3 regions of the Bacillus sp. Medicinal_06 genome follow, and region 3 is predicted to be linked to each of the others. Evidence: riboswitches for the same ligand, from Rfam matches in the RefSeq annotation. Region 3 holds a riboswitch; each other region holds the start of a gene.

Region 1 (11,228 bases), on a different contig from region 3:
AATTGTAAACCATTCTTTTCTGCAATCTTTAACATTGCTTCTATACTTTTCTGTTCATTTGTATTTGTCATAGATAGACACTCCTCTGAAATTTTTCATATAATTACAAAAAACACAGACTGGGTGCCCGTGTTTTTTGTAAACGAAATGAGCTCTTATAAATATACTGTCCTTATTTTTATTTCGCTCTTCCTTGCACCCACGTAGCAATATCATTTATAACATACTCAGGAATATTGGCTGGACTATAATATTCATCCGGTTTACTTAATTCCCCATCTCCTTCTGTAAAGAAGTGATTTAACTTTGGATAAAGTCGATAATCTACATTATCTCGCTCTTTTAATTGTTCTTTCCAAAGAGGAATTTCGATTTTTGATTGAACTTGATAGTCTCTTTCTCCTTGAATAATAAGAAGCGGTGTCTTTTGTTCTTTAGACATTTCTGCCGCCTTAATTTTACGGATAGAATCCCAAAATACAGGCGCTCCTAAATAAAAATCTTTTGGAGGGTTTTTTCCAGAAAAATTAGGGTCATTTAATAATTCATATTGCGCTTTATAAAATTTATATTCCTCAGCTGTCATTCTGCCGATAGAATACAAGTAATCAAATTGATCTAAAACAACATCCTGGAATGTACGAGCTGGTCCTCCCATCACAATTGCCCCAGCAATATTTTGATTTTGGTCTTTTTCGATCATTTTCGGAACCATCATTCCGCCTTGACTATGGCCGAGAACATAAATTTGATTCTTGTCTATCATAGGATTATTTTGAAGAAAACGAGTCGCAAAAAGTGCATCATCTGTTGTTTCTTTATCAACTGTATAAAACGGACTAAATTGTGTTTTCAATCCATGTTCATATGTTCGTTTATTATAGCGAAGAACAGCAATTCCTTTCGAAGCAAGACCTTCAGCTAAATCGCGAAACGGTTTTAAAGCAAACGCAGTTTCATCTCGATCGCTTGCTCCAGATCCTTGCACAAGAATAACCGCTGGGAAAGGCCCCTCTCCCTTTGGAACAGACAGTGCTCCTGGTAATGGGAACGCGCCACTTCCGACTACTACTTCTTCTTCAGTAAACGAATCAGGATTACTATATGCCGGGCGCTGTGCAACAGAGTCGGATGACATACTAAGCTGGAAATCGTCTATTTTTCCAGATGGATCTAATCTAAACATGAAAGGTACAGTGAATTTTTCAAATACTAATCCAATTTCAATGTTTGTATGAACGGAATTCGTCTCTTTTTGCTTTACCTCTCCAATTCCAATAAAAGAACCTGCTTGTAACTGCAGGGGAAGTTCCTTCCAATAACTCTCCAGCCACTTTTCAGATATTATCTTCTGTAAAGGTCGAGAAGTTAAATCAAATGCAGATTTATAATTTTCAGTATGCATATAACGGATAAATGTAAGAGTAGTAGATATAACAGGATTTTCATCATCAGCATTGTTTATTTCTTTTATATTTGTGTTTGTTTCTTTGGATGTTGAGGTAAATTGATGGTTGAATGGATTATTATATGTATAAGGATAAAAACTTATTTTCAATGCATCTGTATTTCCCCTCTCATACAGACTTGGAGAAATTGCAAAATTTTTAGGTTGAATGGATTCTGCTGCGTATGAAACTGAGGGAATGCTTATTGCACAAATTGTACTAACGAGTAAAATCTTATTCGTTATTCGTTTTCTCGTTTTCATATTTATTGACTCCTTTCAAAGTTAAATTCTTTTAATACAACATTCCAAGCATTGTAAGGAAAATAAAAAACATCAAAGAGATTAATAAATTTCTTTACGCCCTCTAACAAAGAATGTGATATTATAAACAAACTTCAATAAAAACTACCTTCTTCCTCCTTTTTATTATGTAATTTTTTAATAATATATGAGCATCTAATTAGTGAAGTTGATTCTTCTAAAAACAGAGAAATAGAAATATTATTTTCGTACAAAAAAATGACTAAACTAAGTTAGTCATTTTCTATACTTTTTACACGCGTGATAAGAGACATATTTGTTTCTTATAAACTTATATCTTCTACTTGTTTTTCTACTGGCCATTTTTCTAATGTGTAAGCCATCTCCCAAAATGAATATTCATATTGACTACTAATGACAAAATGCTGTTTCATGCGCTTACGATCAGTTTCTGTTACTGTTTCTGCAATGGCATCTAATCTGGCAATTTGCTCTTCTACTAAAGTACGGAACCAGTCAGAACCATATGCAGAAATCCACTCTTGGTAAATGGGTTCTTCCGGTTTACATTCCTTAAGTCGCTCACCAATTTCATAATAAAGCCAATAGCACGGCAAAATCGCTGCGATAACATCCCCAATATGTCCCTCGTATGCAGCGCGATACATATGTGATGTATACGCATAAGCCGTCGGTGCAGGAATGAACGATTCTTTTTCTTTTTCCGTAATTCCTAATTTTTTCGCAAAATTCTCATGCAGCGATAATTCAGCTTGGTATGTATTTTGTGCATGGTGCGCCATACGAGCTGTCGTTTCTAATTCAATCGCTTTTGCTGCTCCTAACGATTGGACTCTTGCAAAATGACTTAAATAATATGAATCTTGCAGAACGTAATAGCGAAAACTAGCTAAATCTAATGTTCCGTTCCCTAGTTTTGTCACAAATGGATGATTAAAACTTGCTTCCCAAATCGGATTAACTTCTTTACGTAATAACTGTGAAAATAACATGATAGACCCTCCAATAAACGTTTTAATAATAAAAAAATGAAACAAGTTTCTTAACGAATTGCTCGTTAGCTACTAGATTACTGAGACTCACTTCAAGTAGGTGCGCAAAATAAAAAAGCTTTCTTTACACACACGTAAAGAAAGCGGACTGGACATTATCAATATTTAAAAAAATATCATATTCTGTCACTTCCACTTCCCTACGCTGGTATTACCCAGATCAGGTCCTAAGGGTTTCAAAGATATTTTTTGATCTCAGCCTTTAAAAGGCCCCCCTAGTGGATAAATATATATAACTATTTAACTTTGATATTAATCATAACATATTCTAGAATACTATCAAATATTATTTGTAAATTCAATATCGCTAACATATAGGCACGAAAATGTTAGCAATCCTCTTCTACTAATCTCGCTATTTGCTCCTTCACATTCAAATTACAAACACCACCGTGATAACAAATCACCGTCTCAATATCAAATTCTAAAAATCTTCTAAGCGATTTTGTAGCTGTATCCATGTCTGGCGTTGTATGCGGAACAGGTCCTTTTAAGTTTCCACCAACGCATACTATCGCGTCGCCCGCAATTAATGTTTTATATTTTTCACTATATAAACTAATATGTCCCGGAGTATGCCCTGGTGTATGAATCACTTCAATGCCTCCGAAAAATGGTAGTCTTTCTCCGTCTTCTAATGTCCGATTTACTTTTGCCGTCGGAGGATTTTCATATAGAAATTGCATAACTTCTGGAAGTGCATCCCATTTGTCTTTACTCATTTTACTTGGATCCGTTTTCATTAAATGCACTTGTCCTTCAATATATGGCTTGTCTAATTCATGTGCGTATACTTCAATAGAATGGCCTGCCTTCTGCTGTATTTCAGGAAGACTTCCAATATGGTCTATATCTTGATGGGTTAAAATAACTGCTTGTAATTGTTCAAAAGGGACACCAATACCAATCATTGCATCACGAATCCCTTCTAATTGGCCTGGCATACCAGTATCGATTAATATAGCTTCTTTTTCATCCCAAAGTAACGTGGGATTTAATTCGAATTCTTGAATTTTTAATTTTAACACCGCTAAACCGTTTTCTATTTTCATATTACACGTCTCCCTCGATACATAAATTAGTGAAGGTATTTCACTTACTAAAATGTATCACGTTAAGGATATTTAATCAAACACTAAATTTATAATCATAACACAAAAATATTTATTTGTCAAATTTCTTTATTTGATCTACAACCAGAATTTTTCATCACACATCTTTCCGATACAAATTAATTAAATCTTTCAGAGCTGCCGCTGCTGCTGCTCTTGGGTTCGAGGCTCCCCCGATTGAAGTAACTCTTCCCATCGTATCAGTATGAAAAGTGATTCCTTTTTCCGTTCCATTTACATGAGCTAAAGGATGCTCTTTCCCTATTTCACGCGGACATACTTCAAGTTTAGGGTTCCCTGAATGGTCTCTATATGCCGCTCCAATTAGTTTTAGAGATTTACCTTGTGCTTTTGCTTTCTCTATATCTTGTTTCGTAATACCCTCTATCCCATTTACATTTACGTAATCAAGAGAGTATTCTGACTGAAATAAACTGTTCGCTAACAATAATAGTTTACAGGCACTGTCCATTCCACTTACGTCTAATGATGGGTTTGTTTCAGCGATTCCTTTTTGCTGCGCTTGATGCAGTGCTTCCTCAAATGTTACATCTTTTTCGTACATCTTTGTAAGAATATAATTTGTTGTTCCATTTAAAATACCTTCTATACTTTCAATTTGGCACCCTGCTAAACTAAATTGTCCAATATCTAATGTAGGGAGCGCAGCTGCAGTTGCACCACTATAACGAATACGTACGTTAGCTTTCGTTGCTTTTTGCTTTATTTCTTTCCATGCGCTAACGAGTGCACCTTTTGAAATAGCGACTACATCCATATGATTTTCAATCGCTGTTTCAATATATGTTCTTCCAGGTTCACCTGTTTGAAGATTAGTTGGTGTTGATTCTATTAATACATGACCAAAAGGCATTTTTTCACTTTTATCGAGTGGATAGTTTTTGAGATATCTCTCCAATGCATTAGAACCTGTACCATAAGTTAATAATTCTTTAATATGTAAACCTTTGGCGCTAAAGAGATTGACTGTACTTCCCATAACTCCAGTAAGGACAAGTTCGATACCGTACATCTCATTTATATATAAAGCTTTCTCAAATACCAATCTTACAAACTCTTTTCCAACAGTTCCATATCCAGATATTACTATGTTAACTCTCACATCATCACCTCAAACTATTGTGCTATTTTAATGTTAACTCCATTATACTCCGAAAATATGATGTGATTCACGAAAGAAAACTCCCTCAAAAAAATTTGAAGGAGCTGCTACATTTCAATATAAATATGAAGCCAGTTATTTCGGTAAATTGGATAGCTTTTCAGCAATCTTTCGGTAAAAAGCATTAATATCAGAGAACCCTAAGGAATCCGAGACACTTAATCCAACCATATCGAGGTGATCCCAGTTTTGTTTTGTCTCAATATGATTCCATTTCCCAAGTTCTGGCGCACTACTATTATTTATAACCACATCAGTTGATGGTCCTACCATAGAGTTTGTATTTACTACTCCGTCATTTTCCCACCAGGATGAATCAATGAATGTACGATTCTGTTCGTATCTTGCATATGACCCTAAGAAAATTGCATTTCCCATCAGTGCCTTATTCATGGTGATGTGCGGTAAATGAATTCCCGTTATAGGTGCTACTTGTGTTGCATGTCCACTGTAAGAAAAATAATATACATCTGGTTGCGCTTTTACCCAAGTGTTCAATTCCTTTGCTCCATCTGTACTTAAATCCCATTGGCTTATATCTTTTGTATCCTTCAAAATGGAACTATTTAAGACACGGTTTGAATATTGATAAAATGATTCCCCAGCTCTTTTTTTAATTCCCCATTGATCCAATTTAAAATCGTATAGTGATAGATTGTTATTTTCTCCAACTCCAGCAGTTGCGACGAGTAATTGCTTTACAGCTGGCAAGAGTAAACTTCCATCTGCAAGGGTTGTCCCATTGTGAGGAGTGGCTAATGTCGTTACACTATGAACGTATGATTTTCCTCCCTGAAACAACGGAGACATTTTCACATCAGCATGTTGTTTTACATATTCTCTCTCTTCTTGATTCCCTTCTTTTAACAATTGGACTAGCGTACGTATTGTTTGTCCTCCCATACTATGTCCTACTAAATGAAGCTTATTTGTCTCACTCCAATTTTGAACAAACCCTGTATATGTTCTTCCATATCGATCGTGTCCATGTTTTTCGGCATGAGCTGCTCCATAATCTACTGTTCCACCATTGATTTGAGCGTATAACTCACAAGCACGATCCCAGTTACTTGATAACGGCCCAACAGCGGCAGTATGAACATTGTATCCATCTCTCTTTAAATTTTCTTGAATATCGTGAACACCACCCCAATACTTTACACCCAATAATTCATCTCTGCCCCATCCTGTAAAACCATGTACAAGAATAATCGGATTGTTATTTTTCTTCCCTTCTTCTGCTTGTATTGGCATCGGTAGCATTACACTCGAAGCGATACAACATAAAATTAATAATCCCCAAAGTAATCTTTTCATTTTACATCCCCTTTTCTTTTTCTCTACATCCCTAATAAAACGCTTTCAATTCTACCTCCTTCTTATGTGATAGAAAAAAGATCCACAAAGATATACCAACGCAATTTGCAATGGCTATATAATGTGGATCTCCAATTCTCTATCACATTTATTAACTTAAAAATAATGTAAACAATATTATTTGAATTGTCTATCTATTATGAAATATTACATAGTTGATAAAGTTTTGTTGACAATTCCCTTTCCCTTTTAACCTTCATCCTCAAAAGTAACAAATTTGACCGATATTAATTTATGAAAATCTTTGACTTGCCTTTTTATCTTTAAATATTCAGTTTTTAATGTATTATCTGTCGACATTTTAGGCTTTTCGTAACCCAATAATTTTTTGAAGTGAATAATCTGTAACTTTGTTTCATCCGCTTTTATCTTTCTATATACATCCTTTTTTGCAACAATAAGATACCATTGAGACTTATAATCACGAGAATTTCCAATCCAAGCATCGCTGTCATATGAAACAGGAATTTCTTTACTGTTTAAATCGATACTTGTAATATGTTTTTCCTCTTCATGTGTAAATAATAACGAAGCTTCTTTTGGGATTTCCGGTAATTTTTTTATAGAAGTATAACCGGAGCGATTATTCATATCATTCTTCCGCAAAATTCGATCTTTTATCATAGCTTGCGCTGTTGTTTCATCTATAATAAGCACTTTATTTTCACCAAAAACGCCCGTTTTCACTTCAAATACTTCTTTTTCTTCTATATTTTCTTTGTAACGTTCAAAAATAGGTAAAGTAAATTGTTCGTCTCCAATCATTATCATCCCGTTCGCAGGCCGTTTATTTTCTTCAGAGGAAGAACAGGCACTTAGGCTTATGACAATCAGGACAATTAATATAAAAAAAGATATTGTTTTTCTCATTATGACTCCTTTCATTGTCTAAATTAATTTTCAAGTATACTCATTATGGTTATTTTCCATTTACCTTTGATACAATCAAAACTTAATAGTCATATTTTACTGATCCATAGTCCTATAAAGTTTTTGTAAGTAACGCCAACGAGTCATAAAAAAATACAAGATTTGTATACATACAAATGAAATTAAGATGATAATTGAACTATTTAAAATAGAAAAATCCACTAATTGTTGCAGTGCGGTATATGCAACTGCAGTATGAATTACCGCAACAACAATTGGTAAAAAGAACATGATTAACAACTGTCTTGTTACAACACCTTTTAGTTCTCGCTTACTTAATCCCATTTTTGAAATCATTTTATATTGTTGTTGATCCCGGTCTAAATCTGTATATAAACGGAAATAAATAAAGCTCGCTGCAAATGTAAAAAAGACAATTCCTACTAAAACACTCGCCATAAGTAACAATCCGTTTGTTTGTTTCGCTTGTAACCACTGCAATGCTAAAGCTTCAAAATAAAAGCTACGCTCTCCATTCTCTATACCCAATATGTTATTTAATTGATGTGAAATTTCCTTTGTTCTCATCCAATCATCTACAACAAATCCGTAAATACGCTCTTTAGAGAACGTGATATCCTCACGAGCAATGAATGGAACTTTATCATATACTTGGTCTTGTACTGCAATTAAAGTATTTCCTACTTCATGTGGTAGAACCAAGTTCTTTACAGCTTTCTTTACATGAAATGTTTTCATCCAATCCCCATGAATCACTTCAATTTCCTTTTTAAATTGATTATTTTCAAACTCTTGTTTTTGCGCTATCCACCCTGGAACTAGCAAAATTTCATCTTCTCTATCAAGCGTTTCTTTTTGGTAGCCAAGAGACTTCGCAAGATCATTATATTCACTTAATTTCATAACAGAAACATCGCTTTCTGTATATTTAGTAGAGGCAGAACCCAGTCGATAAGCAATATTTGCCTCATTAAGATATTTCTTAATTAAAGCAAGGTGCTCATTTTCCATCTTATTGTCTTCAAAACTCATATAGGTAAACGTATACGGATTGGTCATTCTTGACAGTTCTTTATTTCCAAGTGCAGCAGTAGTTCCAATTGCAGTGAACGCGACTGCCGAAATGATAGACACAATAAAAAACATCATTGCATTATCTTTCATTCGATATATTAACTCTGAAAACGTTAGTATATTTGTTTTCTTTAAAAATAAAGATTCCCGCTTTTTGGCAGCTTGCAATAGAAAAACACTGCATTGCGTATACAGAAAATATGTACCAATTATAACCAATAACACACCTAATCCTAATAACGGAAAAGAGATGATTCTTCTAAAGATAATATACAGTACGATTCCATATCCAGAACTGATACTAACAAATGATAGAAGCGATAAAATAATAGAAGCTTTCGGTTCAGGCTTTGGTTTTTCTTCTGCTTGAATAAGTTCCACAAGTTCAGTTACTTTAATCATCTTAAAAGTAACAAGTGATACAATTAAAAATAAGATAAGGAATGTAACAATAGTTAGTAGAATCGCTTGAATTGGAATATAAAAAGGTAGTCCCTTGTTAATCATTAAAATACTTGCACTAATAAGTAGTACCAACTTGGAAAATATAAGGCCAATCATAATGCCTATAAAGATTGAACCAAATCCAATTAACATATTTTCAATAAGCACTAACTTTTTCAACTGTCTTATAGACATTCCTTGCATCATTAAAATGCCAAACTCTTTTTTACGTGTTTTTAAAAATGAGCTTACTGAATATAAGATAAAGAAAAATGAAAACACAAAAATCAAGCTTTGTGAGATCCTAAATCCAATTGTACCAAGTTCACTTATCGTTTCACTTGTCGATTTTAACTCACCAGTTAAATCAGGGTGAAATAATAAAAGCGCATACGTAAAGAAAATCATAATAGAAAATGTACTACTTAAAAAATGAGCGGCGTACGTCCGTTTATTACGGAAAACATTATTAAATGCGAATTGACGAAAAGTCATGTCTTTTCCCTCCTAACAACGAGAGAACATCCATAATTTTTTGATAAAAAGCTTGTCTACTTTCACCGCAATAAATTTCATTATACAATTCACCGTCTTTAATAAAGATAACGCGACTACAATAACTTGCTGCATATGGATCATGAGTAACAAGCATCATGGTTGCACGTTCTTTCTTATTCAGTTCTTCTAACATACTCATCACATCATTCGAAGACTTAGAATCTAAATTTCCCGTAGGTTCATCCGCTAATAACAATTGTGGTTTATGAATGATTGCACGAGCAATTGCGGTTCGCTGTGCTTGACCACCTGAAATTTCATATGTTCTTTTATGCAAAATATCCAGAATGCCTAACTTTTCTGCAACTTCTTCTACCCGCTTATTCATTTCCTTTACAGCCACTCCATCTAACGTCATTGGCAACACAATATTTTCTTTTACGGTAAGTGTACTGAGAAGATTAAAAGACTGAAAAACAAATCCTAGCTGTTGTCGACGGAATAATGCTAGTTTTTCAGATGACAGCTGAAAAGGATTCATCCCATTTATTAAAATGTTTCCTGATGTTGGTGAATCAATCGTAGATACCATATTTAACAATGTTGTTTTCCCACTACCAGACGGACCCATAATACCAACAAACTCACCTTCTTGAATAGATAAATCAATATCAGCAAGAGCTTTATAAGGAACTTTCCCCTTATATACTTTACTAATTCCTTTCGCCTGCAATATTTCCATACCACATTCTCCCTTCATTTATTCTGCTTAGTTTAAAGTGTAAAGGAGTTATCTTACATCTCATATTGATTCGTCTTTCATTCACCTTACAACTTTGTAAGATTTCTAAAAAAGCTGATGAAAAAGTCTATTTCATCAGCTTTTTTATGAAGTGTAAAAAATAATTCTTACAGTTGTACCTTTTCCAACTTCAGAATGTATTTCTACTTGATGACCTAACTGTTTCGCAATTTCATATACGAGGTATAAACCCATCCCAGTAGATTCTTTGAAATCTCTACCATTTTCTCCTGTAAAGAAAGGTTGAAACACACGTGGCATATCTTGTTTTGGTATGCCTACTCCAAAATCTCTTACTTCTAAGGTGACGGTCTTATCTACACTATATGCTTTTATTATAATTTTTTCTCTACTACCGGCTGAATACTTAATTGCATTAGATAAAATTTGACCAACTAAAAATCGAAGCCACTTCACGTCACTTTCTACAACGATGTCTTTTTCTATTTTGACTTCTGGATATACAAAATTCCGAATAAAAAAGCGCTTATGTTCATGTATTGCTTCGTTTACTAAATTATATAATTGCACTCTTTCTACGTAGAAATCTTGTGTGAAAGTTTCTAGCCGCGCAACATATAAAGCCATTTCTAACCCTTTTTTTAGTTTATCTGCTTCTTCGTTAATACTAACAAATCGAGGGTCAACTTCATCTTGTGTCATTAATTCAATAACAGATAAAGGTGTTTTCATTTGGTGAATCCATTGATTCATAAAAGTTAAATGTTCCTCATTTTTACGTTCCTGCACTTGTAATTGATTCTGATAATGACGATATTGTACTTCTAATAACTCATGCAATGCAGTTGACAAAGGGGAGAAGTCAGATTTTTGTACAGATTCATCTAATGATTGCATCGGATTTGCTAACCTTTCATAAAAAGACTTATGAGTAAAATAGCGATATAATAAATAAGCAAGTAAAAAACATACTCCTAAAAACATTGCATAAAGCGCGGTGGTTACATGGCGATAGCCATCAAACCAATACACAAGAAAAATAGCGATGAGCTGGAAAGCTGTAAAACATAGAAGCGGGATATGTTCTCGTAGAAACAGTTTT
Region 2 (11,228 bases), on a different contig from region 3:
AATAAAGGGAATTTGGAAAAACTATAGTATGTATAAGAAGGAGGGAATAAAGCTACATGACAACAGTTAGAGAATTTATGAGTACCGATATTGTACAGTGTACACCGCTAGATAATGTATATGAAGCTGCTGTGAAAATGAAAGAAGAGGACATTGGAATGATTCCAGTTGTAGAGAACAATCAAGTGGTTGGTCTTGTCACTGATCGTGATTTAGTTGTTCGTGGAATTGCTGAGAAACATCCCGGGTCTAATAAAATTACAAATATCATGACTACAGGAATTGTGTCTGTTTCTCCTGATGACTCTATTGAAAAGGCTACAGAGTTAATGGCGCAGCACCAAATTAGAAGACTACCTGTAGTTGAGAATGGCGGGCTTGTTGGGATGTTAGCGTTAGGTGATTTAGCAATAGCAGAGAAAGCTGATGATCAAGCAGGATTTGCTTTAAGTGAAATTTCCGAGCATACAGAATAAAGGAATATCTGCAGATTATTTTTCGTTTAGAGAATAGGTAAGATTGGATACGTTTTATTAATAATGTAAATAAAGCTATATTGTGATTAAAGCGTATCCAAAATATTACGCATAGATATAAATATGCTTCATTAAATGTATCTGGAGAATGACATATGTTAAGTTCATTTGAAATTTTATTTAACAATTTCCATTACTAATTTTTGTTATGTTAAAAAATGATATAATAATAAATAAAAGCTTCATAAGGAATTTTGAATATAATAATATTTATAATATTATGATTATCTACTAAACTATCAAAGATTTTATATAAATAGAAACGGAGGGGAAATAATATGAGGGAGGTACAGAGTAATCCAAATTGGAATTTGGTTACAGAGGCTTATGTGGAACCAACTAATTTTGCAGATTTATTTTCCTTACTTGTACCAAATCATCCAAAAGGCGAAGGAAAAGAACGGACAATTTTAGCTTGGAAAGAAAAAGAATTTTATAAACAGGAAAACTTGGCTCCGTTTATTTTATATGGAATGAATAAAGTGAAGGAGTTGCCACAGTTTCATAAAGATGAAATACCAACTTTAGTTCGTATTGTTCGTTTATGTCAGGACATCGGTTGGTATAAGGAAGCTTATACATTTATGGTGAACCATAAATTAGATGAATTTGTACATACATCTATGGAATATGAAACGTGGGATGTTTTAACCCAAGTTGTGGCTTGGAACTACTTAATTGTAAAATATCGCATCGGGAAATCGGAAAATAGAGATGTAATGATATGGGAAAGAATTAAATTTAATGAGGAATGTATTGAAAAATGTGAAAAGCTATTATCTCATAAGGAAGTAATGGAACTTACATTTTTTTATATTTGCAAACAGGCAAAACGATTGTCCAAAGAAGAATTGGATCAAGAGATGATGAATTTAGCAATATACTGTAATACATACGTTTATGACTTATACATATATGACTTATTAAAAAAATATCGTAAGTGTACGGATTTTTTAACATATTATGGACCGAGTCGTTCTGTTGTTGCATGTCAAAGGGCTGTAATCGCTCAAATTTCTGACCGCCTTAATCCGCTAAAAACTACTCATGTGGATGATTATCTTTATGTAATGAAGGAAATGATGGAGCATATGTCATTTGAGTTTATGAATCGATACGAGCACTTCATTGGAAAACTATTATCATATGTACCATTTTTTGAAATGATTCAAGTTCCGCAACATGCATATTATTGTGAAGAGTTGATGTATGTTTGTAAAGGAATTGAACATAAAGAAGAAATCCTGCGGAATTATATATTTATACAATTACACGATTGTTTACCGTCATTTATTAAGCAATTTCTAAAGAATAAGCGTTATGCAACGATTCATGATATTTTATTTTACTGGTGTGATGATGAACAACGAATGGGCTTAGAGAAGAAATATAATTTAAGTTTTATTTATGAACGATATGCGTGTGGATAAAAAGAAATTTTTCAATATAATGTATAGATGAAAAAAGGGGTCTCATTTTAAGTGAGACCCCTTTTTTCGTCGTAAATGTAGAAGGCTGTTCTAAGCTTCTTGTTGGTTCTTACGGTGTTCAGGAATATAAATATATTGGGAAATGATGGTTAGCACCCCTATAAAAAATACAGGGAATATAGCAGCCATATGAAAACCACTATAAATAATATTTGTTATTAAGCCGCTTATAATAATAAATGCAGTATATATATGAGAAATTTGTTTCTTCAGTCGAATTTTGAATGCTTCCATCAATGATTCAATAGCAACAAATGAGATGACGATACCCAAAAAGACAAGGTTCGTATTGTAAATGACTAAGCAACAGATTAAACCGAGAAAAGCTATATACTCAATTATTAATGGTATATTACGTGACATATAATATTACCGAACCAAATAAGGCAGTGGATTTACTGCGTTTGTCTTTTCAAAATTCCATTCACCATTATGTAATTCAAAATGGAGATGTTGTCCAAATGAATGACCTGTATTTCCCATATATCCTAATAATTGCCCGGTTTGAACTTGATCACCAACTTGTACTGAACGGTCTTTCATATGAGCGTAAACGGTTGTATATAGTTTACCTCGAATATGATGTGCTACAAATACGACATTTCCATAGCTAGCAGAGTAATAAGACTTTATAACTTTACCTGCAGCAGCTGCATGAATTGAAACATTACCTGGTGCGGAAATATCTATACCATAATGCATTTGTTCCCAGCGCATATCAAATGTAGAACTAATCGTTCCTTGAGTAGGGAATTTAAAAACAGCAGGAATAGAAGGAGCGGCTTGTCTCGTTTGTGGTTGTTTTTGAATAATATAATGCTTTGCTACAAATCCGTAAGATGTTCCGAAGCGAACTTTGTACCAGGTACCAACTGTTTCTATAACAGTGACTTGTGTTCCGTTTTGTAAAGCCCCAATTACAGCAGTATCTGTTCCAGCTCCACGGCGGACTTTTAAGGTAGGTGTAGCAACGTAAAAGGAAGATTCATTTTGTATTGTAACCCCTTTTACTAATGCTTCTGATGTATGAGATACAAATTCTTTTTTTACATATCCTTGTTGCCCATTATGTGAGACTTTATACCAATCCCCTTTTGTTTCTTGGACGGAGATGAATTTACCATTGGATAATCTATCAATAATAGAGGATTTGATATTTGGTTTAGAACGAATATTTAACACATTGGCATTTACGATATAACTATTGTTCCGTTCAGTATATTTAGTAAACGCAATATTTGTTTTTTTTAAGGAGTTAGTTTTATCTCTTGTATTTATCCTATTATTCAAATATAATATTTCTGGGCCTGGTTTTATATGTTGAATGTTTTGTGTAGGCAATTCTTGGGCTGCTGCAGTACGTGTGTCTACTTGATTTATGGATGGAAGTAGAGATGTGACTGCGACAGTAGTTGCCGTTAAAGCTGTAGCTTTCTGTTTCATCTAATATTAGCCCCCCATCGATGTATTAATATATTTTTTATTATAGTATAAAGATATAATATTTTGTGCATTGTTCACATAACTGTAATATGATATGTGAAAAAAATAACGACTTTTTAATGGAATCGAAATATATTACAAGAATAACAGATAAACAATCATTAGAGTTTGGATAAAAGATAATTATATAAATATCAGTTAAAAAATCGACATAAAACCTTTCTTTTTGAGTGGGAGAGAGGATCCGTCCATGGATAGAAGCGGTCAGGGCCTTTTTCTGCCCCATGCCGTGTGAAAACAAAAAGTGGGGATAAATGGAGAATTGTTTTTGCTTTCATAGCCGTAGCTCATATGTCGAAAAATCAAAATGGAGTTATATAGTATTTTCAGAATAAATATAGAAATACAAATTGAAAAAATGGAAGAAGAACGTTTTTAGGTGGGGAAGAGAATCCGCCTATGCATAGAAGCGACCAGATCCTTTTTAAGTGCCATGCTAATTTAAAACAGTTGCTGATAACACATGACAATGTTATACTGACTATGGTAATTTCATATTGTGCTAGGAGAGCTGGTGTTGCCAGCTGAGAGTAAGACCGAAAGTCTTTTATCCTTTTACTACCTGATCTAGATTATGCTAGCGTAGGGAAGCAATTCGGACATGAACATTAGGTCCCCGTTTCTTTGCGTAAAGAAACGGGGCTTTTTTATTTGCCAATTTAATAGTGAAAACCACTAGGGGTGCTTTGCATGCTGAGAGAGGAATAATCCTTAACCCTTACGGACCTGATCTAGGTAATACTAGCGAAGGGAAGTGGAGCAACGAATAAATGTATTTTTATTTGCTGAACCACTTCTTATATAGAAGTGGTTTTTTATTTTAATAAATAGATATAAAGGAAGGGGAAATATAAATGAAATTTTGTGAGAGGTTATTTGAAACTGTGCAGCCTGTTTGGGAGAAAAGTCATAACCATCCATTTGTAACTGGAATGGGGGATGGCACGTTAGAAAAAGACAAATTCCAATATTACATCGTACAAGATTATTTATATTTGCTAGACTATGCGAAGGTTTATGCAATTGGAGTTGTAAAGGCAACGAATCCATATGTGATGGGGAAATTTGCAGAACAAATAGATGGTATTTTAAATGGAGAAATGACGATTCATAAACAGTATGCAAAACGTCTTGGTATTTCTATACAAGAGATGGAGGAAGCAAAGCCATCTGCTAAAAATTTAGCGTATACAAACTATATGATGTCAGTATCTCAAAATGGCACGCTTGCAGAGTTAATTGCGGCTCTTCTTCCATGTATGTGGAGTTATTGGGAAATTGGAAAGCGTTTAAATGATATTCCAGGAGCGAGGGATCATGAGTTCTTCGGAGAGTGGATTCAAGGATATAGCTCAGAAGAGTATGGAAGTCTTTGCATTTGGCTAATGGATTTATTAAATGAACTAGCTGAAGGGAAATCTGAACAAGAGCTAGCTAGATTAGAAGAGATTTTCTTATATTCTAGCCGATTTGAGTATTTATTCTGGGATATGGCGTATCGTAAGGAGATGTGGGGTTTTGAGGAGCAAGAGCATACTACAATTTCATAATGTTTCCTTTCATTATGATGAAAAGCCAATCATAAACGGTCTAGATGCTTCCGTGCAAGAAAAAGAGTTTGTTAGCATTATTGGGCCGAGTGGCTGTGGCAAAAGTACATTGTTTCGTTTAATTACAGGATTAGAAGAACCTACGGCTGGAAATATTCAACTGACAGAAACAACGAGTCATCCTGTAGGGTATATGCCACAAAAAGATATGCTTCTGCCGTGGAGAACGATTATTGAAAATGCAGCATTGCCGTTAGAGTGCCAGGGGATAAAGAAAAAAGAAGCACATGTAAAAGCAAAAGAGCTGTTAGAACAATTTGGTTTACAAGGATACGAGAACAAATATCCGAAAGATTTATCAGGTGGTATGCGGCAACGAGTATCCTTTATTCGAACCTTATTAACAGGCGGGGACGTTTTGTTGTTAGATGAACCTTTTAGCGCATTAGATGCTTTAACGAAAGCAACGTTGCAAGAATGGTTGTTTGAACAATGGAAACAGTGGCAAAAAACAATTTTATTTATCACACATGATGTGGAGGAAGCGCTTTTTCTTTCCAATCGAATTTTAGTTGTGACCGAGCAGCCTATTACCACTTTGACGGAGCGTATTGTACCACTTGGAATAGATCGCTCAAGAAAAGATTTGCATAAACCTGAGATATTAGCTTTAAAAGATGAATTACTTAGTATGCTGCAAAGGCAGGTGCTCGTATGAAGCGTGTGACAGAGTTATTACCTGCACTGATTTTAAGTAGCATACTGCTCATAGCTTGGGAGGTGGGAGCTAGAATTGTTGACGAGATGTACATATTGCCATCTCCTACTGCAATTCTAGCGAAAATGTGGGCGTTGCAAGATATATTGCTTACAGTTCATTTGCCGGCAACGTTATACGTGGTTTTGATAGGAGTTGTTATTTCCATTGTACTTGGTGTGGGGCTCGCGATGTTAATGAATGCTAGCACATGGATAGAAAGAGCATTTTATCCGTTACTAGTTGCATCACAAACGATTCCAATTACAGCGCTAGCACCATTGTTTGTTTTATGGTTTGGATATTCAATTTGGAGCAAAGTAGTTGTGACCGTTTTGATTACATTTTTCCCAATTGCCGTAAATACGTATGATGGGTTACGCAGTACGAAAAAGGAATGGGAGGAGCTTTTAGTTACATATGGTGCAACGAAAAAAGATATTTTTCTAAAGTTAAAATTGCCATCTGCACTTCCGTACTTTTTCTCTGCTTTAAAAATAGCTGTTCCGCTTAGTGTAATTGGAGCAGCGATTGGCGAGTGGCTTGGTGCACAAGCGGGTTTAGGATACTTTAGTAAACGAATGATGACGCAGTTAGATGGGGCAGGCGTATTTGCACCGATTGTACTGTTATCATTACTAGCTATTTTCTTTGTATTACTCGTTTCGATATTAGAAAAGAAATTCATTAGTTGGAGGAAACATTCATGAAATTATTCAAGCGCATCTTTGTGTTTACATTATTAGTTGTAATGATTGCAGGATGTTCTAGCAATTCAGTATTAGAGAAGCAAAAGAAAGAGAAAGAAATTACAGTGATGCTCGATTGGTATCCAAACGCGGTTCATAGTTTTATCTATGCAGCGATTGAAAAGGGCTACTTTAAAGAAGAAGGAGTAAAGGTGAATATTAAATTCCCATCTAATCCAACCGATCCATTAACGTTAGCGGCAGCAGGAAAAGTAACAGTTGGTCTATACTATCAGCCAGATGTTGTCATCGCAAGAGCAAATGAACAAATTCCAGTGAAATCAATTGGAGCTGTGGTCCGTTCACCACTAAATCATGTTGTATCGTTAAAATCAGCAGGTATTAAATCACCAAAAGACTTAGAAGGTAAAACAGTTGGTTATTCTGGAACACCTTTAAGTGAGGCATATTTAAAAACGATGGTAAAAGAAGCTGGTGGAAATCCTAGTGCTGTGAAAGTAGTAGATGTTGGATTTGATTTGGTGCCGGCGTTAATTACGAAAAAGGTAGATGCTGTCACAGGTGCTTACATTAACCATGAAGTTCCTGTTATGCGCCATCAAGGCCATGAGCCAGCATACTTTAATCCAGCTGAGTATGGTGTACCAAATTATCATGAACTTGTTTTTGTCACAGGTGATAAAACATTGAAGAAAGATAAAGAATCATTACAAGCATTTTTACGTGGTGCGAAAAAGGGCTACGACTTCATGAAGAAAAACCCAGATGAAGCACTAAATATTTTATTAGATCATCAAGAAAAAGAAAACTTCCCGCTTGTTCCGGAAGTTGAAAAAGAAAGTATGAAAATTTTATTAGAGAAAATGGAAACGAAAGATGAGCCATTTTTATCAGACACAAAAGAGTCATGGGAAAAACAAAATAAATGGTTGAAAGAAAAAGGAATGACAAAAGAAAGCATTCCTGCCAATGAATTATTTGAAAATATTTTAAAGTAGGCGAGTGAATATGAAAGGCGAGCTCCATGTTATCTCAAATGGTCAGATGACATTCGAAGAGTTAACGAATGTAGCGATGCAAATTGAGAGTGAGATTGATTATTTGCATATTCGTGAGCGAGAAAAAAGTACGAAAGAGTTGTATGAAGGTGTGGAAGGTCTCCTAAAGAGGGGCTTTCCAGCATCTAAGCTTGTGATAAATGACCGAATCGATATTGCAATTTTATTACATATCCCTCGCGTCCAATTGGGATATCGAAGTGCAGATGTTAGGTCTGTGAAAGAAAAGTTTTCGTATTTGCATGTTGGGTATTCTGTGCATTCTTTGGAAGAAGCGATAACAGCTTTCAAAAACGGTGCAGATTCTCTTGTTTATGGCCATGTATTTCCAACGGATTGTAAGAGGGGCGTTCCGGCAAGAGGATTAGAAGAAATTTCAGATATGGCAAGGCGATTAACGATACCGATTACAGCTATTGGAGGGGTAACACCTGAAAATACAGCAGAGGTTCTTCGGTCTGGTGTGAGTGGTATTGCTGTTATGTCTGGAATTGTCAGTAATCGTACTCCATACGAGAAAGCAAGATTGTATAAGGAAACAATAAGAAAGTGGGCGGAAAATCATGAGTAAGGTATATGATGTAGCCATTATTGGCGGTGGTGTAATGGGTAGTTCAGTTGCACATTTTCTAGCGGAAAGAGGATACCAAGTGGTGATTGTTGAGAAACAAAGAATTGCATCTGAAGCTTCTAAAGCAGCGGCAGGTTTGCTTGGTGTACAGGCGGAGTGGGATGCGTATGATCCACTATTTGAGCTTGCTAGGAAAAGCCGTGAAATATTTCCGCAACTTGCAGAAACGTTACGTGAAAAAACGGGTATTGATATTGGGTATGAAGAGAAAGGTATCTATCGTATTGCTCAAACTGAAGATGAGAAGGCAAGAATACTAGATATTATGGGCTGGCAACAGAAAACAGGTGAAGAATCATATTTTATGACCGGGGATGAGCTTCGTGAAAAAGAGCCATTCCTCTCTTCATCCATTATGGGGGCTGTATACTATCCGAAAGATGGTCATGTCACTGCGCCGGAACTTACGAAAGCATTTGCGCATTCTGCAGCCGTTTCTGGAGCTGATATATATGAACAAACAGAAGTATTTGATATCAAAATAGAGAACAATCGAGTAGTAGGGATTATTACGAATGAAGGTATGATTCTATGTGAAAAGGTAGTAATTGCCGGGGGCTCATGGAGCACAAAACTTCTTCATCATTTTGATAAAGAGTGGGGTACATACCCTGTGAAAGGAGAAGTTGTTGCTGTAAAGAGCCGTAAACCCCTACTAAAATCTCCTATTTTTCAAGAACGATTTTATATCGCGCCAAAACGTGGTGGACGTTATGTAATTGGAGCAACAATGAAGCCTCATACCTTTAATAAATCTGTACAACCAGAAAGTATCACTTCAATACTAGAGCGTGCTTATACAATCTTACCAGCTTTGAAAGAAGCAGAATGGGAAAGTGCTTGGGCGGGGTTACGCCCGCAATCTAATCACGAAGTTCCTTATATGGGAGCGCATGAGGAAATAAAGGGATTGTATGCTTGTACAGGCCATTACCGAAACGGAATTTTATTAAGTCCTGTTTCTGGTCAATATATGGCAGATGTAATAGAAGGAAAGCAGGGGAGTCATTTACTAGATTCATTGCTTTCTAAAACGGTTTAGAAAGGGGATGGAAGCTTGAACTTAAAAATTAATGGTAAGCAAGTAGAGGTACCTGGGAGTGTTAAGACAGTAGCAGAACTGCTTACGCATTTAGGATTAGATACAAAGATTGTTGTAGTAGAACGCAATACAGATATTTTAACAAAAGAAGACCATCAAAGCGTATCTGTTTTTGATGGAGACCAAATTGAGATTGTAACTTTCGTAGGAGGCGGTTGATTATGTTAAACATTGGACCATTTACATTCAATTCTAGACTTTTATTAGGAACAGGAAAATTTTCAGATTATGATGTACAAAGAAAAGCAATTGAAGTATCAGAAGCAGAAATTTTAACATTTGCAGTACGTCGTATGGATATATTTGATGCAGACCAACCGAATTTGTTAGAAAAAATTGATGTGAAAAAGTATACATTACTACCAAATACAGCAGGAGCGAAAAATGCTGAGGAAGCAGTTCGTATTGCGAAATTAGCAAAAGCTTCAGGGCTTTGTGACATGGTAAAAGTAGAGGTTATTGGAGATGACAGAACGTTATTACCAGATCCAGTAGAGACATTAAAAGCCTCTGAAATGCTACTAGAAGAAGGTTTTATCGTTCTTCCTTACACATCAGATGATGTTGTATTAGCTCGTAAATTACAAGAGCTTGGTGTTCACGCGATTATGCCTGGTGCATCACCAATTGGTTCAGGTCTTGGCATTGTGAACCCATTAAACTTAAGCTTTATTATTGAGCAAGCAAAAGTACCAGTTATTGTTGATGCTGGTGTTGGTAGCCCAGCGGATGCTGCGTTTGCAATGGAATTGGGAGCAGATGGCGTGTTATTAAATACAGCTGTATCAGGCGCGAAAGACCCTATTAAAATGGCATCCGCAATGAAACTAGGTATTCATGCAGGGCGCTTAGGATTTGAAGCAGGGCGTATTGCACGTAAGCGCTGCGCGACGGCAAGTAGTCCTTTAGAAGGAATGAGTGTAGTTGAATAATCGATATTCTCGCCAAGAGCTATTTTCTCCAATTAGAGAAAAAGGGCAACAAAAGATAGGAGAAAAGCATGTACTAATTATCGGGGCGGGAGCACTTGGTAGTGCGAATGCAGAGATGCTTGTGAGAGCTGGTGTTGGCCGTGTAACAATTGTCGATCGCGATTATATTGATTGGAGTAATTTACAACGTCAGCAGCTATATTGTGAGGAGGATGTAGAAAATAATCTTCCCAAGGCTATAGCAGCCCAAAGGCGCTTGCAAGCAATTAATAGTCATGTAACGATAAAGGCTCTTGTCCAGGATGTAACAGCTGAAGAATTAGAAGAGCTCGTTAAAAATGTTGATATCATGATTGATGCGACTGATAATTTTGAAACACGTTTTATCGTTAATGATATATCACAAAAGTATTCTATTCCGTGGATTTACGGGGCGTGTGTAGGAAGCTACGGTCTTTCTTATACGATTTTACCAGGAAAGACTCCGTGTCTATCTTGTTTATTACAATCCATCCCGCTTGGCGGAGCGACATGTGATACAGCAGGGATCATTTCACCTGCTGTATCTCTCGTTGTTTCTCACCAAGTAACGGAAACTCTTAAACTTTTAGTAGGAGATGATGAGGCACTTAGGGAAGAGCTTGTATCGTTTGATGTATGGAAAAATGAATATTCATGTATGAATGTACAAAAACTTCGAAAACATAATTGTCCTTCATGTGGTGAGGAAGCTGTGTATCCGTATTTAAATAAGGATAATACGTCAAAAACTGCAGTTTTATGCGGGAGAAATACAGTTCAAATTAGACCTCCCCATAAAGAACAATTAGATTTTGAACGGTATAAAGAACTGCTGCGCGATCGTGTAACTGATTTAATGGTGAATCCATATTTATTATCATTTTCGGTTGAAGATAAGAGACTAGTTGCGTTTCAAGATGGCCGGGTTCTTGTACATG
Region 3 (11,228 bases):
TTCGAATGGCACGATGAAAACAGGGTGGCTACAAGAGAGTGGAAAATGGTATTATTTAAAATCTGATGGTGCAATGGCAACAGGCAAACACTTGATTAATGGTACTTGGTATGTATTTAAAGATAATGGCGTTATGCTTTAAATATTTTGAATAAGAGGCTGCCGAAAGTAGTTGAATAGCTACTTTTGGCAGCTTTTTTGCTTTGTAAATTATCTTTGCATCTCGGATATATCTTATAAATACATGAGAAGTGGTGTTAAAAAGGGTATATAAGGAGAGAAATAATAATGAGGAATGGAGGGATTAAAGGTGACATTTCTAAATCGTATTGGAGTTGCCTTCATGATAATTGGTATTCTTGTTGGTGCTTATTACTCTTTTGAATGGTACAAAGGAAAAAGTTCGGCGCAAGATTTAACGATAGAAGAGGTCAAGCAGTTTGAAAGGATAACATCAAAAGACACTGCTACTGAAACAAATGCAAATTCTCAAGTACCCTCTTCTCAAATCCAACACAAAGAAGGAGAGAAAGTAGCTATATTAAGTATACCGAAAATCAAAAAGAAATTTTCGGTATACTGGGGGACGAATAATACTACATTGAAAAAAGGTGTAGGTATGTTTGTTAGTGATATGACAACAGTACCACCCCAAGGAGGACATACTGTATTAAGTGGACATCGTGATACTGTATTTACAGAATTAGGAGAGCTGAAAGAAAAAAATCATCTTATCGTGGAATATGATAATAAAATTTACTCGTATGAAATTCAAAAAATATGGATTACAGATGCTGATGATCGCACAGTTATTGTAAAGAAAGAAGCACCAACATTAACATTGACGACTTGTTATCCATTTGATTACATAGGCGATGCCCCGGATCGATATATTATTGAGGCAAAATTAATTGCTACTGATTCAAAATGAGATTACAGTATTTTTGTCTTTAGCTATTTAGAATGAGAGAATGTGAAATAGAGCATTGATATAACTCACTAAATTAAAAAGAAGAGCGCCATTTAAGCACTCTTCTTTTTTGTGTTTATATTATATACACCTGCACTTTTGAATAAGCGTGGCGCTGTTGTAAATAGAAGGAGTAATAATACTGTACATAAAGCGAAAGAAGCAAGCATCGTACTACCGTTAACAATCAATGAATAAAGAACAGCTGACTGTCCTGGCGGTGCGTATTTTCCAAAGAAGATAACACCGGCAATAAAGTGACAGAAATAACGTGCAAAGCTACCAACAAATGTAGCAAGGATAATATAAGCGACCACTTTTTTCCCCTGATTGTTTTTTGGTGAAGATTTATCTTTGCGACTACCTAGACTAGATGGTTCATTACTAGGACTGGATGTTCCAAGTGCTTTTTGAATGGGACGATAGAATAAACCGGCAAAGCCGACAAAAGCAAAGGCAACGAAGTACTCAATGAATGCTTGCACTGGCGTTAAAATATAAGCATCTCCGACTACAATTTGCAGCAGTCCCCAAATCAAGCCTCCTAAGAAAGCCGTTTTGAATCCCCAGCGGTAAGCGATAATAAAAATAGGAATCATAGCAAATGAAACAGAACCGCCTGTTGGAAGTTTAATTGATAGTGGTAAAATGTCGATGATCAAGGCAAAGGCTGCCAGGATTGCAGATTCAATCATCGCTTGTAAATTGGTGTTACGCATATTGTCATTCCCCCTAAATCCAAGTTGCACAAAAAAAGAATAATGTATCATAGGGAGATATGAAATACGTAAATAAAAAATGATGGGGTAGATGTATTTCGACGTTTGCACAATTCCTACGTTAGCATTAACTAACAGGTTCTAAGGGTCGGAATATTATATTCCCTCTCAGCAACGAGGCTCCCCCTGTGATAACGAGATTCTTTGATTGTTAGATTCATTGTAATTGAAATGGATGAGAATGGCAAATGGGTATTTATATAACGGAAAAAGTATGAAAATAGAATTGTTCAAAAATGTTAACAAATAGGTAGGGGAATGCTATAGTGAGTGATTCATGCAATATGATATAATTTATCTGAAAATAATTATCATTCTCTTTTGAGGAGGGGGATTATGAGTCTAGTTGACATCAAAATAGGTGAAAAGGCACTAGTGAAAAATATACAGGCGTTAGATAAGTTGTTAAAGCGGAGATTAGCTGCTTTTGGTCTTTCTGAAGGAAGTGAACTTCGTGTAAAACAAAAAGCGATGTTCAAGGGACCATGTACACTAGAATGCCGTGGGCAATTAATTAGTATTCGTCATTGTGACGCGAAAATGATAAAGGTGGAATTAGCGTGAATAAGGTTGCATTGCTAGGGAATCCGAACACAGGAAAAACATCATTATTTAATGCGTTAACTGGTTCCTATGAATACGTGGGAAACTGGAGCGGGGTAACGGTAGAAAAAAAGATTGGTAAGTTAAAGAATAAGCAAGGGACATTAATTGATTTACCAGGTGTATATGATTTAAATCCTGTCTCGCGTGATGAAGGTGTCGTTACAAACTTTCTATTAAAAGAAGAATTTCAACATATGCTGAATATTGTTGACTCTTCTCAATTTGAGCGCAATATGCATTTAACATTGCAACTGCTGGAATTTGGTAAGCCAGTTTCAATTGGGTTAAATATGATCGATGTTGCAAAGCAGCGCGGGATTGTTATTGATGTAAAAAGATTATCAGAAATATTAGGAGTAACGGTCGTTCCTGTTGTTGCGAGAAGCGGGAAAGGCTGTGAAGAGTTACTTGCTACTTTGCATGAGAGTGATAAAAAAGAGAAAAAGCCGTTCGTTCTTTCATATGGTGAAAAAATAGATGTAGGAATTGCAGAGATTATGGGATTTTTAACTAAGGAAAATTATGAACACCCAAGATGGCTTGCAATTCAATTTTTAAGCAATAATGAAGTAGTGGAACAAGAAGTGAGTAGATTACCGATTTATAAGGAACTTGTGGCAATTCGCTCTAATCTGGAAGAAGAACTTGATGGTACATTAGAGCAGCATATTTATAATACACGTGCAGCGTATATTGAAAAGTTCAAAACAAATGTCATTCAGCATGAAAAAGAAGGAAAGGTTCCTTTTTCGGAAAGAGTTGACCAGTTAATTACACATAAAGTTTTGGGACTTCCAATCTTTTTAGCAGTTATGTTTTTTATTTTTCAGGTTACGTTTACGTGGATTGGGACGCCTTTGTCGGATATGCTTGATGAATTTTTCGGTGGGCAACTCACCGATTGGGTAACAGCGGGCTTAACAACTATTGGTGCCTCTGATTTTATTCAAGCGCTTGTTACAGAGGGGATTATTGCTGGTGTTGGTGCTGTATTAGTATTCGTCCCACAAATTTTTGCACTCTTTTTCTTTATTTCATTACTAGAAGACTCAGGATATATGGCACGAATTGCAGTTGTTATGGACCGGATTATGGAATTCTTCGGTTTAAATGGGAAGGCGTTTATTCCAATGATTATCGGTTTTGGTTGTAACGTACCAGGCATTATGGCAGCAAGAACAATTGAACAAGAGAAAGAGAGGCTGCTTACTGTTTTAGTAACACCATTTATGTCTTGTTCAGCACGGTTACCTGTGTATGCATTATTTGCGGGAGTCTTTTTTCCGAATAGCCAAGCGACTGTCGTGTTCTCTTTATACATTACAGGGATTGTACTTGCGCTATTAGTTACAAAGGTAATGTCTATGACTGTTTTAAAAGAAGAAAAGTCTATTTTTGTGATTGAGCTTCCGCCTTATCGTATGCCACAAGCAAAAACATTGTGGCTGAGCACATGGGAAAAAGGAAAAGGTTTCGTACGTAAAGCTGGTACATTTATTTTTGGTGGGTCTGTTGTCATTTGGTTACTCAACTATGCTGGTCCATCTGGATTTGGTGTAGATATGGGAGATAGTTTCTTAGCGATGATTGGTGGGTTCGTGGCACCAATTTTAGCACCGCTCGGTTTTGGAACATGGCAAGCGGCAGCATCGCTTTTAACAGGATTTTTAGCAAAAGAAGTTGTTGTTTCAACAATGGCGATTATTTATGCAGTGAAAGAAGATGTGCTTGGAAATGTAATGGGGGCGCACTATACTGCATTATCAGCCTATGCGTTCATGTTTTTCATTTTGTTATACGTTCCATGTTTAGCAACAGTAGCTGTGATTCGTCGTGAAACAGGGTTTATAAAATGGACGATTTTCTCTGTTGTTTATCCACTTATCATTGCTTATGCATTAACGCTCGTTATATACCAAGTCGGATCCATGCTTGGATTCTAGAAGGGGATGTATCATAATGATAGTCAATATTGTAATTGGAGCTGTCATTTTTGGTTATGCAGGATATACATTATTCAATTTTGTAAAGAGAAGTAAAAAAGGGAAATGTGCAGCGTGTTCCTTGAATAAATCATGTCAGTCAAAGAGTTGTAGTCCCGATATGGAGCAGGTCGTGAATAAATAGAAAAAAGCTTTGCGAATTTCGCAAAGCTTTTTTATGACCTACTTTTTAATTTTTACAAGTTGTGAAGCCTCTACTCCGTTTGCTCCAGGTAATTCTTTACTAGGGTCTTTATCAAATTTTAGTACACCTACAGTCTTCTCTTCGCCCTTCACATTACCATATGCAGCATCATCAACAATTGCAAACATATCTGCATAAGAACGACCATCACCGATGATTGTGTTACTCTCATATTTTAATTTCGCTCCATCAATTGTCGCATTCTCTACTTTTTCTTTCGCAAATAATACACCTTGATCCGCTGTTACTGCTGGTAGTTTATCGATTGCTTTTGTGTCATCTTTTTCTACTTTCTTAAGTAGTTCTTTTTTCACTAGTTCTTCACCAGTCTTTTTGTCCATTACAAGTACTTTCTTATCTTCTAATATTGCAAGTTTCATTTTATATACATCTTTTTCTTTTACATCTTTTTTATTCTTATCTGCTATTTGCTCGACTTGTTGATCCGTTCCGTATAATACTAAGCCATTTGCTTTTTCACCTAATAAAGAACAACCTGATAACGCTCCTAATGAAATTGCTGCTGCTAACCCGATTCCTACTAATTTTTTCATTTTCTTGTCTCCTTTTTCTATACGTTATAGTAAATACAAATGTATTGTTTTTTAAATTTAGAGAAGCAAAATTGTTTTTTTGTTTCATCTCGCTTCTGATTTCATTTTATAAGAATAACGTTTTTCTAACTATCGAGTTAGCTTACAGTAACATTACAATTATGTAATGTATTGAAAAGAGCTGAAAATATCATGGAAAGGAGAGAATATATAGATGAAAGTTATGGTGTTGGGTACATATTGCAATAACAATGTCAGATTATAGGGTGTATATTTAGTAAATAACATGTAAGGACATCTTAGTTTTGATATAATGTACACGTAGGCTTTGGAAATGAATATTCTTACTGTAAAGGAAAGTTTTTCCGGAAGTAAATTTGAAATATAAGGTAATCCATAGGAGGAATATGAATGTCTGTATTTAAACGATTAAGAGATTTAACGATGTCAAATGTGTATGCACTAATTGAAAAAGCTGAAGATCCAGTGAAGATGACAGATCAATATTTACGCGATATGCAGCAAGATGTACAAGAAGCTGAGAAGAGTGTAGCAGCTCAAATCGCGCTTGAGAAAAAGTTTAAATTATTATTTGAAGAGCAAGAAGCACTTGTAAAGAAACGTGAAGAACAAGCACATATGGCTGTTCAAGCGAATAATATTGATCTTGCGCGCCGTGCTTTAGAGGAAAAGCAAAATGCAGAGCAAAAGATGAATGAATATAAAGCGAGCTATGAGCAAAATAAAGCAGCTGCTGATAACCTTCGTGCGAAGTTAGAAGAAATGCGTAAGCAATTAACCGAGCTGAAAAATAAACGTGAAACACTTGTAGCGCGTGTGAATGCTGCGAAGGCGCAAAAGAGCATTAATCAAGCAATGTCTGGATTCGATGCCAATACTGCAAAAGCAGGCCTAAGCCGTATGGAAGAAAAAGCTCTTCAATTAGAAGCTGAAGCAGAGGCAAGCGGCGAAATTTACAAAAAAGAAAAGTCGTTAGATGAGGAATTTGCAGCTTTAAATAAAAATTCAGCTGTGGATGATGAATTAGCACGTATTATGAAGCAGTATGAGAAATAATAATATATAAATGAAGGACTAAAAACCTTTCTTTTTTGGGTGGAAGAGAGTGTCCGGCCGTGTGTAGGAGCGGTCAGTGCTCTTTTGGATCCCATGCCGTGTGAGAACAGAAATAGGGAATGAGAGGAAACCTGTTTTTATTTTCAAAGCTGTAGTTTAGATGCGGGAAATCAAAATAGATATATAGTAGATAAAGAAACCGGCATGTCATGGAAAGCAATCATGTCGGTTTTCTTATTATTTTTCTAGGAGGAGGTTTTTGTATGACATGGATGAATGTGTTAGCCATGCTCGTATGGACAGGAGCAAGTGCTGTTCTTTTATTTGCACTTATGTGGGTTGATTCTATTTTTACGAAATATAACGATTTGACAGAGATTAAAAAAGGTAATATGGCGGTTACAACACGTTTTATTATGAAGCTTTTTGCACAAGGATATATTTTGTCACAATCAATTACGAAAGCAAATGATTTATGGCAGGCGCTCCTTGCGTCAGCGGTTTCATTCGTTATTTTATTAGTTGTAGAGATGTTTATTGAACTGATTTTGAAAAAAGTAGCAGGTTTAGATTTAGAAGAGGGAACGAAGCAAGGTCATGTCGCACATGCTTTATTAGCTGGTTCGTTACATATTGTTGGAGCCCTCATTTTAGCAGCTTGTCTATAACGAGAAAAGGAGGGATACATCATGAGTTTATTTAAACGTATTAAAAATATAATAAAAAGTCCAGAGCCTGTGAAACCAGAGAAATCGTTACTCACGTTAGCCCCTGGCGATATGATTGAAGTTTCATTAGTGATGTATGAATTGATCGGAAAAACAAGCATGCATTCTCGGAATGAAATTGTCTTAACATTACAGGACGGGAAAACAATTCGCTATTTAAAAATTGAAAATCGTGAAAGTACGTATTATAAGTTGTATACACCAATTGATGGCCGGTTAGATTCGATAGATGAGATTCCAACGACAATTGAAATGGATGATATCGAGTATCATATGGAAGAACAATATAGCGGACGTGTTGTTGTGATGGGAAAAACACCGTTTGCTGTCTCTGATGAACAATATGTGTGGGAGTTTCAATCTGATAACCGGCAGCTACTTCGCATTGAGTGGCAAGACGGACGTACAATGATGTATGAGGGAGAATCGATTCTTCCTGCTGATGTACAAATTATAAGGGCAACGTAAGGGGGCGTAATCATGTCAAACCGATTGTTTACCATGATTAAATCATTCGTAATCCCTATACTTGCCATCGTTACATTACTTGTAATTGCTGGATATGCTTTATCAGGGTGTCAAAGTGAAAAATCGATTCAAGATCGTTATCCACTAGAATCCGTCGCAAAAGATGGTAAGCAAGAATCTTATGTGTATAGGGCTGCTAATCGGTCAGTTCCAGAAGTTGCAAAAGAACTGATTGATGAGAAAAAGCCGAAGCAAGTATCTAAAGAAGATGAAAATCAGATGTTCCTTGTCTATTCTGATAAGTTATATAATCTTCAGAAGGATAAAGAAAAACCGTCTGATACATTAATTGAAATTAGTAATAAAGAATACGTTCGTCAAAATTATCACCCGTCCTTTTTACAAGGATATATTATGGCGAGTATATTAAATGATATATTTGATTCACGTAAATCGTATCATGGTGATTACCGAGGATATACAGATCGGAAAGATCATAAACCGGTTATTCCAGACAGGCCGCCTACAAAAGAAGAGAAACAAACACCACCGCCTATTACAAAACAAGGTAAGGGTTCTATTATTAAAAGAAGTGATAAGATTGAGCCGAAACCATCTGTAGGAGACCAAGGAAGCATTGTCGAAAAAGGAACAAAGACGGTTCCACCATCTACAGAGAAAAAAGGGAAAATCACAAAATCACCTGGTGGTTCTAGCGGATCTGATGTTAAACCAAAATCATCCATTAAAAGCCCGCCAAGGAATACGTCTCCCCCAAAAACAAGGGTTGGTGGTTCAGGGAAAATTACGAAGAGAAGATAGAGAAAAGCCCAAGGAGCAGAGTAGATGCTTCTTGGGCTTTTTTTATGCTACTATAAAGTTATAGAGGAGGGATGATTCATGACTACTTATAAAAGATTTAGTTTCGTGTTATTCCTCGTATTGTTCATGAGTCTGTTTACAAGTACAACAGTAGCTTCAAATGTTGGAACCGGATTTTTAGTGTTAGTAATTATGTATATACCGCTATATCTTCTTTTCTTATATGTTCCTTTTCAATTTCGAGAACAAGTACCTATGTTTCATAAGTATGTGGAGTGGGTGAAGTGTGGTGGGAAATGGGGAAGGGCGTAAGAAAAAGTCCTTATCTTAGAAGATAGGGACTTTTATTTTTGAATCATAATTTAGTGAAGTTCACGTGCTTTTACAATTTCCTTACCTATAAAAAAAATTTGGCCTCCTATAGCAAAAAGCAATACACCAGCTATTATATAGGGTAAAGTAATAGGAGCTATTCCTTTTTCTAAAAACATTCCGTTTGTCACCGTCCCGATAGAACCAGAAAAATAATTAATAGAGCTAAGCAAAGCGATTGAAATGGTAGCGTGATCTGGGCTAATTTCTAAGAGTGTCTTTTGCTGAGTAGCGAGTGCCGCCCACCCCGTACTTCCCCAAAGAATGAAGCAGATAGCTAACAATAATGCAGTTTCATGGAAAATCCCCATACATATAAACGAGAAAAACATGATTCCCATTAAGTACAGTAATATGATTTTTGGCTTCTTATAGAAATCCATTATAAACCCAATTATAAAACTTCCGGCAATACCACCAATTCCCCACATCCAAATAAACATGATAGATTTTTGAAAGCCATATGCAGTAATGATAGTATCTAAGTATGTGTATAAACCTAAACTGCAAAAGCTTAATACCATTGTGATAAGCATGACGAGTGAAATCTTTTTATTTTTAAACATATTTAGCCGCTCTTTTAGCGTTGGTAAAGGTTTAGATTCTATCATAGGAAATTTAGCAAAGAGAGCAAATATCCCGATTGTCCCAATCACAACAATAAACCACATCGCTATACGCCATTCATAAATGGAAGCGATATATATGCCAAATGGAACGCCAATTACGGTGCCAGCACTCATTCCAAGTAAAACAGTACTTAAAGCTCTACCCCTTCTTTTTTCAGAAACTAATGTAACAGCAGCTGACGACGCTAATGGTGAGTAGAGGCCAGCACCTATGCCAGCTAGGCCTCTAGAAATTAAGAGAATCATAAAATGATGAGTTACAGCGGTCAGAAAGTTAGAAAATGTGAAAAGGAATAATGCTGCTAATAATGTATGTTTTGTGTTTGTCTTTTTCATACATGCAGCAAATAAAGGTGCCGCAATCGCATAACAAATTGTAAAGATGCTTACTGTTTGTCCAGCAGTCCCAATTGAAACATGAAAGTCATCGGCGATTTGAGGCAAGATTCCTGCCATTATATAAGCATCTACTCCTAGTGCAAACATCCCAAATGTTAATAAAAAAATTTTATTCAATGTGAGTCCCCCTTTTGATGATTTGTTCTAATCTCATCGTAACGAGTATAATGAAATTAGTGAAATTCATATTTTACATGAAAGGTATGAGTAAGATTCATGACGATAGCTAGATATGAAGTGTTTCAAAAGGTAGTAGAGTTAGGTAATTTTACTAGAGCAGCAGAACAATTGAATATGACGCAATCAGCTGTGAGTCATGCGATTGCTAGTTTAGAAAAAGAATTAGGATATCCTTTGTTGCACCGGAATAAGCAATCTGAGATTAGAATGACTGAGTTTGCAAATCGTCTTTTTCCTCATATTCAAAATGTATTGAAGAACGAAGCGGCTATTAAACAAGAAGTATCTATGCAAAATAACCGGTTGGAAGGCACATTGAAAATCGGAGCATTTACAAGTGCAGCAGCTCAAATATTACCTGCCATGTTATTGCATCTTAAACAGAGTTACTCAGGTGTGAAAGTTTTATTATTCGAAGGGACATACGAAGAAGTAGCGGAATGGATTGATAATGGTACAGTTGATATAGGGTTTATATTAGAAACGAATACAAAGAAACAAATAAAATCAATCCTGGTTAGCAAAGATGAAATCGTATTAGGGTTACCGAAAAATCATTCATTGATGAATCAAAAAGTAGCGGATGTTCAGCAAATTGATGGAATGGATTTTATTATGCCAAAAGGTCCGTATCAGCCATTAGTGATAAAAAATTTAGCTGATTATCAAGTACGTCCAAATATTATATTAGAAGTACTAAATTGCGAAACGATTGTGAACATGGTCTCGCAAAATATTGGAATTACAATGGGGCCTGAGCTATTTTTTAAATCACATAAAAATATTGACATGAAAAAATTAAAGCAGAAACAATATCGTCATATTCATTTAGCATTTAAAGAAAGATCACCTATCATTGATGCTTTTCTTGTATGTAATCAATTATCGATTTCTTCGTAGGAGTACATAAGGAGATGAACAAGAATGCGCAGAAGAACATATGGGAGAAAGAATGAAAAAGAAATGCCTCAGCAAAAATTCACATGTAATCATTTGCAATCAGAATTACCAATGTGCTATGGAAGTGATACACCTTTTTACTATGACGTTACTCCTGAGGAAGAAAGAAAAAAGCGTTTTGAATTAAATGATGATCTTTGTATTATGGATGGAGAACATTATTTCATTCGAGGGTGCATTGAAATACCGGTGTTAGATGATAATGAAGTATTCATGTGGGATGTTTGGGTTTCTTTAAGTGAAGCGAATTTTGATAGAACAATGGAGTTATGGGAAACGGAAGGAAGAGAGGGAGAAGAGCCTTATTTTGGTTGGCTTTCTACGTCACTTCCAGGTTATCCAGAAACATTAAACTTGAAGACGAACGTTCATACAAGAGCCGTTGGAGTTAGGCCTTTAATTGAATTAGAACCAACGAACCATCCTTTAGCAGTTGAACAAAGAGAAGGGATTACGTTAGAGAGAGTTAAGGAAATAAAAGAAATTGTGCTTAAGCA

The links. Region 3 has a riboswitch for thiamine pyrophosphate ahead of thiT (energy-coupled thiamine transporter ThiT). Riboswitches for the same ligand answer to the same signal wherever they lie in the genome.
Region 1: it holds a riboswitch for thiamine pyrophosphate, as region 3 does, so the genes downstream of both, tenA (thiaminase II) here and thiT (energy-coupled thiamine transporter ThiT) in region 3, are expected to answer to the same signal.
Region 2: it holds a riboswitch for thiamine pyrophosphate, as region 3 does, so the genes downstream of both, tenA (thiaminase II) here and thiT (energy-coupled thiamine transporter ThiT) in region 3, are expected to answer to the same signal.

Annotation. Positions count from the first base shown of each region.
Region 1 covers NZ_JBWYHD010000001.1:26,191-37,418, forward strand. The annotation lists gene AC1M36_RS00135 (macrolide 2'-phosphotransferase) at 1-71, opposite strand, end outside; gene AC1M36_RS00140 (alpha/beta hydrolase) at 179-1,711, opposite strand; gene tenA (thiaminase II) at 2,035-2,724, opposite strand; TPP riboswitch at 2,905-3,011, opposite strand; gene AC1M36_RS00150 (MBL fold metallo-hydrolase) at 3,114-3,836, opposite strand; gene AC1M36_RS00155 (homoserine dehydrogenase) at 3,994-5,019, opposite strand; gene AC1M36_RS00160 (esterase/lipase family protein) at 5,155-6,342, opposite strand; gene AC1M36_RS00165 (lipoprotein BA_5634 family protein) at 6,646-7,326, opposite strand; gene AC1M36_RS00170 (ABC transporter permease) at 7,423-9,360, opposite strand; gene AC1M36_RS00175 (ABC transporter ATP-binding protein) at 9,335-10,105, opposite strand; gene AC1M36_RS00180 (sensor histidine kinase) at 10,250-11,228, opposite strand, start outside.
Region 2 covers NZ_JBWYHD010000004.1:729-11,956, forward strand. The annotation lists gene AC1M36_RS10275 (CBS domain-containing protein) at 57-476, shown strand; gene AC1M36_RS10280 (DUF3965 domain-containing protein) at 815-1,966, shown strand; gene AC1M36_RS10285 (hypothetical protein) at 2,057-2,389, opposite strand; gene AC1M36_RS10290 (SH3 domain-containing protein) at 2,396-3,469, opposite strand; TPP riboswitch at 4,024-4,135, shown strand; TPP riboswitch at 4,197-4,299, shown strand; gene tenA (thiaminase II) at 4,384-5,079, shown strand; gene AC1M36_RS10300 (ABC transporter ATP-binding protein) at 5,048-5,797, shown strand; gene AC1M36_RS10305 (ABC transporter permease) at 5,794-6,546, shown strand; gene AC1M36_RS10310 (ABC transporter substrate-binding protein) at 6,543-7,544, shown strand; gene tenI (thiazole tautomerase TenI) at 7,555-8,175, shown strand; gene thiO (glycine oxidase ThiO) at 8,168-9,277, shown strand; gene thiS (sulfur carrier protein ThiS) at 9,293-9,496, shown strand; gene AC1M36_RS10330 (thiazole synthase) at 9,499-10,269, shown strand; gene AC1M36_RS10335 (thiazole biosynthesis adenylyltransferase ThiF) at 10,262-11,228, shown strand, end outside.
Region 3 covers NZ_JBWYHD010000002.1:57,031-68,258, forward strand. The annotation lists gene AC1M36_RS03915 (PspC-like choline-binding domain-containing protein) at 1-142, shown strand, start outside; gene AC1M36_RS03920 (class D sortase) at 311-931, shown strand; gene thiT (energy-coupled thiamine transporter ThiT) at 1,024-1,689, opposite strand; TPP riboswitch at 1,785-1,886, opposite strand; gene AC1M36_RS03930 (FeoA family protein) at 2,086-2,313, shown strand; gene feoB (ferrous iron transport protein B) at 2,310-4,298, shown strand; gene AC1M36_RS03940 (FeoB-associated Cys-rich membrane protein) at 4,315-4,482, shown strand; gene AC1M36_RS03945 (lipoprotein BA_5634 family protein) at 4,521-5,096, opposite strand; gene AC1M36_RS03950 (PspA/IM30 family protein) at 5,508-6,173, shown strand; gene AC1M36_RS03955 (DUF350 domain-containing protein) at 6,437-6,841, shown strand; gene AC1M36_RS03960 (DUF4178 domain-containing protein) at 6,863-7,369, shown strand; gene AC1M36_RS03965 (DUF4247 domain-containing protein) at 7,382-8,191, shown strand; gene AC1M36_RS03970 (hypothetical protein) at 8,270-8,503, shown strand; gene AC1M36_RS03975 (MFS transporter) at 8,554-9,708, opposite strand; gene AC1M36_RS03980 (LysR family transcriptional regulator) at 9,808-10,671, shown strand; gene AC1M36_RS03985 (DUF2199 domain-containing protein) at 10,696-11,228, shown strand, end outside.